Regions from separate parts of the uncultured Barnesiella sp. genome, predicted to be linked through region 3. Evidence: riboswitches for the same ligand, from Rfam matches in the RefSeq annotation. Region 3 holds a riboswitch; each other region holds the start of a gene.

What was found. A riboswitch is a leader RNA that binds a small molecule or an ion and turns the genes downstream of it on or off. The one in region 3 is predicted to bind cobalamin.
Region 1: it holds a riboswitch for cobalamin, as region 3 does, so the genes downstream of both, Q1K76_RS09915 (TonB-dependent receptor) here and Q1K76_RS09375 (DUF5074 domain-containing protein) in region 3, are expected to answer to the same signal.
Region 2: it holds a riboswitch for cobalamin, as region 3 does, so the genes downstream of both, Q1K76_RS09900 (leucine-rich repeat protein) here and Q1K76_RS09375 (DUF5074 domain-containing protein) in region 3, are expected to answer to the same signal.

Annotation. Positions count from the first base shown of each region.
Region 1 is NZ_CAMMHD010000018.1:28,630-30,832, reverse strand. It holds gene Q1K76_RS09925 (cytochrome ubiquinol oxidase subunit I) at 1-125, opposite strand, end outside; gene Q1K76_RS09920 (DUF4492 domain-containing protein) at 122-391, opposite strand; cobalamin riboswitch at 573-773, shown strand; gene Q1K76_RS09915 (TonB-dependent receptor) at 885-2,203, shown strand, end outside.
Region 2 is NZ_CAMMHD010000018.1:24,300-26,502, reverse strand. It holds gene Q1K76_RS09905 (cell surface protein) at 1-948, shown strand, start outside; cobalamin riboswitch at 980-1,170, shown strand; gene Q1K76_RS09900 (leucine-rich repeat protein) at 1,315-2,203, shown strand, end outside.
Region 3 is NZ_CAMMHD010000016.1:58,200-60,402, reverse strand. It holds gene Q1K76_RS09375 (DUF5074 domain-containing protein) at 1-832, opposite strand, end outside; cobalamin riboswitch at 1,090-1,286, opposite strand; gene Q1K76_RS09370 (LamG-like jellyroll fold domain-containing protein) at 1,512-2,203, opposite strand, start outside.

The DNA.
Region 1 (2,203 bases), on a different contig from region 3:
ATGGTTTCCATGATACTGACGATTATGCCCAACCCCAGCGTGAGGGGGACAAACAGCCAGTGATAAATAGCGGTGAGTGCAAATTGTGCCCTCGACCAGTCTACGAGCGTGAAAAGATCGTTCATAACTCCTGTGATTGTTGTTGTTGAGAATTATTGGTATTGGTGAGATTTTCGATGACGGCATTGGCCCGCTCCTCGTCGGTATCGAACTCTTTTTGCAAAATGTTGGGGAAAAAGAAGAGCCGCAGGATAAAAAACATGATGAACAGTTTGATAAGAATGATTGCCCAAAGTGTTTTTCCCAAGGTCATCGATCGGAATCCTTCAAGGTAGAATCGCCATACGCGCACTACGAAATTGTCGTTTTTCAAGGTTTGGTTTTCTTCCATAAGTGTATTGTATGTAGATGAAGAAAATTTTCGCAATATTCGGTAAAATTTGTGATTGATACAAATTTATAACCGTTATTTTTTATTACGAATCAATACTTTTTTCACAAGTAACGATTGGGGTGCAGGTTTGGTTTGGAATAATTTCCAAGAAAAAATAGAACAGTATCAATAATTTGTGTTACCTTTGTCACGCATTGGTTTCGAAACCCCGTCCGGGGCGTAGAATGAAAAGGGAATCGGGTGAAAATCCCGAACAGTCCCGCTGCTGTAAGCTCCCGTAGAGGTGCCGAGAATACTTGAAAGCCACTGATTATGACGATTGGGAAGGCCTCGGTTACCGGAGTAAGTCAGAAGACCTGCCATGCTTTTAGTCATTAGCTTTCGGGGGGTAGAGCTTGTGAATCTGCGGAAGGGTGGCCTACACGCGTCCGTCTGTTTACACCGACTTGTATCGAAAGAACCCGCTCCGAGGCTGTTAAAAAATAGTCCGATGGAAAGACTTTGTCGTTGGGTATCGTTTGTGTGTGCGATTGGGGTACTGGCTGCTCTGCCCGTGCGGGTGTGGGCCGATGAGACTTCGTCGACCGACTCGATACAGACCCGGTCGCTGGGCGAGGTAATGGTCACGGCCAACCGGTATAGCGAGGTGATACCCTCACAGAAACTCGCCGGCAAGGAGCTGCAGGCCCTCAACAGCTTTTCGGTGGCCGATGCCATACGCTACTTTTCGGGTATACAGATTAAGGATTACGGCGGTGTGGGCGGTTTGAAGACCGTCAACATCCGCAGCATGGGTACCAACCACATGGGTGTATATTACAACGGCATCCAGTTGGGCAATGCCCAGAACGGCCAGGTGGATCTGGGAAAATTCTCGCTCGAGAATATCGAGGAGATTTCGCTCTACAACGGGCAGAAGAGCGAGATATTCCAGTCGGCCCGCGAGTTCGGTTCGGCCGGTTCCATCTACCTCACCACCCGTCGGCCCAAGTTCAAGCCGGGCGAGAAGTCGCACCTGAAGGCCTCGTTCAAAACGGGGTCGTTCGACCTGGTCAACCCCTCGGTGCTCTTCGAATACAAGCTCAGCGAGAGCGTGAGCATGACCTTCAACAGCGAGTGGACCAACTCGAGCGGTAAGTACAAATTCCGTTACAAGCGGGTTACCCCCTCGGGCGAGGTGGCCTACGACACCACGGCTACCCGGCAAAACGGCGACATCGATGCCGTGCGTTTCGAGGGCGGTCTGCAGGGCTATCTCTCCAACGGTTTTTGGAAAGCCTACGTCTACCATTACAGCTCCGAGCGGGGTATCCCCGGCGCCATCGTCAACAACGTGTGGCGCAACGGCGAGCGGTTGTGGGACCGCAACACCTTCGTGCAAGGCGTCTATCAGCAGGATATTACCCGCAAGTACAGCCTCAAGGTCAATGCCAAGTATGCGTTCGATTATACCCACTATGTGAACAACGACGACAAGCTGATGCGGGTCGACAACCAGTACAAGCAGCGCGAGGTCTACGTGTCATTGGCCAACAAGTATTCGATACTCCGCAACTGGGACGTGTCGGTGGCCTACGACATGCAGTGGAACGGGCTGTCGGAGTACCTCTCGGCCAGCCGCTACACCCACTGGATTTCGGCCGCTACCGCCTTCTCGCTGGCCGACCGGCTGAAGATGCAGGCCAGCGTGCTGGCTACGCTGGTCGACGAGACGGCCGAGGGGCAGACCAAGGCTCCCAACAAGAGCAAGGTGACACCCGCCGTCTTCCTCTCGTACCAGCCGCTCAAGCGATACAACTGGGTGCTGCG
Region 2 (2,203 bases), on a different contig from region 3:
CTGAAGCTGAACATCTACGACTCGGCCAACCCTGTCGAACACCTCATGCAGATTGTGGTCCGCCAGGAGGAGGTAGCTTACAGCCCCTACATCACCCGGGTGCATGAGTATCGCCCGGCTCCGGGGCAGTTTGTCAACGAGCTGCCCGAGTATAGCGAGGGCGATACCGAGGAGACCATGCGGCAGAAGGCCGAGGACTGTCTGGCCTACAATGCCGGTACGATGGTGTCGCTGGGCGGTTACGGCGGTTATATCGTCGTGGGATTTGACCATACGATTGTCAACCGTCCCGGCGAATACGACTTCAAGGTCTTGGGCAATGCCTTCTACTCCACGGGCAAACCCACTGCCGCATCGGGCGGCAGCAGCGAGCCCGGTATCGTGATGGTATCGGTCGATGTCAACGGCAACGGCCTCCCCGATGACGAGTGGTACGAACTGGCCGGCAGTGAATATCACAAGGAAGAGACGGTGAAAAATTACGGAATCACCTATTACCGCCCCGACGAAAACAAGACTCCGGTGCCCGGTACCGATACCAGCGTGACCGACTCGACCTATGTGCGCTGGACCGACAACCAGGGCGGGACCGGCTACGTGTCGAAGGTCGTTTTCCACAAGCAATCCTATTACCCGCAGTGGCTCTCCGACGAGACGCTCACGTTCGAGGGCACCCGCTTGCCCGACAATGCCGTCGACGAGAGCGGCAACGGCTCTTACTATGTGCTCTATGCCTACGATTGGGGCTATGCCGACAACCACCCCAACGACAGCGAAAAGTCCAACTTCAAAATCGACTGGGCGGTCGATGCCGAGGGCAATCCCGTGCATTTGCAGGGCATCGACTTTATCAAGATCTATACCGGTGTCAATCAGTTCAACGGCTGGTTGGGCGAGTGCTCGACCGAGGTGGCCGGAGTGACCGATTTGCACATCGAGGAAAAGTAAGAAAAAGAGAGATAGAATAGTAAGAATAAAATAGCGTATAGTGCGCACCGGTTCGGCCCGTTGAAGGCCGATTAAAAGGGAATCGGGTGTGAGTCCCGAACAGTCCCGCTGCTGTGAACTCCATCGAAAAGGAGCCGAGAGACAAGTCACTGATCCGTGCGATTGGGAAGGCCTCGGCTGCCGGAGTGAGTCAGAAGACCTGCCGTGCGTATTGTCCCGATAGCTTGCGAGGTATGAGCTGTGGCAAAAAACGATTCCGGGCCGGCAGGCCGGAGGCGGTTCCATGGGCAGGGGTAAACCATATCTTGCAAGTATTGAAATGGCAAAAACGATTGTTCAATTTTAATACTTAAAGATTTAACCGAAATGAAAAAGATTTATGTTTTCATGCTTTTGCTGTTTGCGGTGATGCAGTTGCCGGCACAGATACTTGTGCAGGGGCGGCCGCACCCTACCGCCGTGCAGCAGGTATCGCCTCGGGCTATTGCCGATGGAACCTTCACGATGGAAATGATTGAAAACTGGACCGGCGAGGGCGCCAACCGGGCGGCTCTGGCGGTGCAGTGGAATGTCGACGGCGAGGAGAGTGCCCTGGTGTGGGGCTTCCGCTGGGACGGCGAGGCTACCGGCGCCACCATGATTACGGCCATTGCGGCAGCCGACCCGCGGTTTGTCATTGCCTCGGAGTCGGGCACGGCGTTCGGCAGCACGGTCTCGGGCTTAGGCTACGATGTGAACAAGAGCGGCGATTTTGCCATCGTCAAGGATGGTGAGGTGCGGCAGGCCAACGAGTTGGGATTGATACCCATGTCGGGCTACTCCTACGACGGGTGGAGCTGTACCGACCCCGAGGACTATTGGCAGTCGGGGTGGTATCAGGGCTACTGGTCGTACTGGACGAAGTCGGCCGATAGCGATTCGTGGTATTACAGCAACATGGGAATCTCGGGCCGTAAGCTCACCGACGGGTGTTGGGACGGTTGGAATTTCTCGGCCGGCATGCAGTCGTATGACTGGAAACCGCTGGCCGCTGCCGCCAAGAACGGGCTCACCGAACCCTCGATAAAGAGTCAGCCCGAGAGCCTGGTGGTGTCGCCGGGCGAGCCGGCCGCTTTTGTGCCGGTATTCCGGGGCGACAGCCTCACCTATCAGTGGTATAAGGACAAGGTCGCCATCGAAGGGGCCGTGAAGGCTGTCTACTCGATAGCGTCGGCTACGACGGCCGATGCCGGCAGCTACTATTGTGTGGCCGGAA
Region 3 (2,203 bases):
TGCCTCCCATCGTCACGAAGCGGCTCTTCGGCGCACCGTCCGAACCGGTCACGAAGGTCAGCGACTTGGCCGTGGGGTCGAAACGGTAGATACCGGCGTTGTCGCGGATATAGAGATGCTGCTCGTCGAGCACGGCGATATGCGTGGGCCAGTCGAGCCCCTGCAGGTCGTCGTTCGTGTAGGCGGCCGTCCGCTTCAAGGTGTGGGCATCGGCCACCACCAGCATGCCGTCGTTTTCGAACACCATGCCGTTGGGGTTCTTGTTGCCATTCTGCGAGATGATATAGACCTTGCCGTTACAGAACGCCATGTCCTGTGCCACGTTGCCCAGCTCGGTACCGTTGACCGTCTTGTAGGCATCGGCCACCACATACCCCTCGGGCGAAATCCAGGTGAGCGAGCCGTTCTCGGTAGTCATGTTCCCCTCGTTGAGCACAAAGACCCCGGCCGGGTCGTCAAAGGCATTCAGGCAATACAGCTCCACCTTTTGCGAAAGGTTCTTCCCGCCTGCGCCCGCTACCGTGACGGTGAGCGTAGCTTTTGTTTCGGCATCGGCCGTGGCCGAGATTTCGATTTTCCGGGCATCCTGGTCGACCGTTGCACTCCACCCGGCGGGCAGCGATTCGGTCTTGACCGACTGCACATGCTCTGCCGCATAGGCAATCTCTACTTGGGTATCGGGAACCACAAATACCGGCACATCGGTTGCAACAGCCGTTGTCCACTCAAACTTCGGGTCGGGCATCGGTTCTTCACTCTCTTTCGAGCAACTGCCCATAATCAGAGCTACCGCTACCAGCAGCACGCCCCACATCTTTCTTACTTTCATCATTCTACTTTTGGATAAAAATCTATTATTTAACAGGTTATTGAAAATTTGCAAAACAAGGTCCCGGGCTGGAGAAGAGACGGCAAGCCCGGCCGTTGCCATATTGTCAAGACGGCAACGCGTCGTGCCTGCCTGTTCCCGGGCAGATGCCCCAACAGGTTTACACAGTACCCCGACACGGGTTATGAATGGCTCGAAAAGCCTGAAAAAAGTATATAGCATTTACGTCGTACATTTAACCGTCCTGTCCACGGGCTCGATTAAAAACAAAAACTGACGGCAGGTCTTCTGACTGACTCCCCACTCGAGGCCTTCCCGATATTGCAATCAGTGGCGTATAGAATTCGAGCGGTTGGCGGAGCTTCACAGCAGCGGGACTGTCCGGGATTTTCACCCGATTCCCTTTTAATCCTCGAGGCCCGGCGGGCCTTTTGGAACCAATCGGCTGTAAAATTAGTATTTTTTTCTGGAGAAAGATAACTTTTTGCTTCCTACTTCAAACAGATTGTATATGGTGCAGCTTATAGTCTTTATCCTCAGCGGTCTTGACAACACACTCCCCCCACAAAAAAAGCATGAGCGCATATAGCCGAGATGCGGCTGTATGCGCTCATGAGTTTCTCTGAAGAAGTTTTGCCGGTTCTCTCCTACACCGGCTCCATTTTTTTCTATACTGCCAAACTTATCTTACCAGAACCTTCTGGCCGCCGATAATGTAGAAACCGTTCGGCAGATTCTCGGCAGCAACCTCCCGAGGTACGTTGGCCCGCACCTTCATGCCTTGCAAATTGAAGACATCGACACGGACACTTCCCGAATCCACACGGTCGGAGACCACAGACTCGATGCCCGAACTCGCCGATTGCCCCTCGAGTATCCAGGCATTCAGCTCCTTTACCCGGGTCGTGGCCGAGGCAAAGGCTTCGATGCCGTTGGCATCGGCTTCGGTGGGGAAGACACGGATGGAGGTAGCCCACTTGTCGTTCACGAAGATGTCGAGGATGGAGTGGTCGATAAAGATATTTATCTTCAGCTCACTCCCCACGGCCGGACGCTCGGGCAAGATGCAACGATAGACACCGTCGTATACGCCGGCGTCGTTGGTCAACCGAGGCAGGGCGCTGAAGTCGGCCACGAGTTCACCCGTTGCCGGAGTGTACGAAACAACGGCCTCGGCACTGCCGCTCTTGAAGATGTGGAAACCGAAGTCGGAGGCACCCACCTCGAATGTGCCGCATATCTCGACCGAGCGTCCGCTCACAGGCGAGAGGTCGAGAGTACCGTTCAGGTCGAACCCCGTGCGGGTAAAGGTGGTCGTGGTGCGTAACCCGGTCAACCCCTCATAAGGTTTCTGCGACAGCGAGCCGTCCTCAG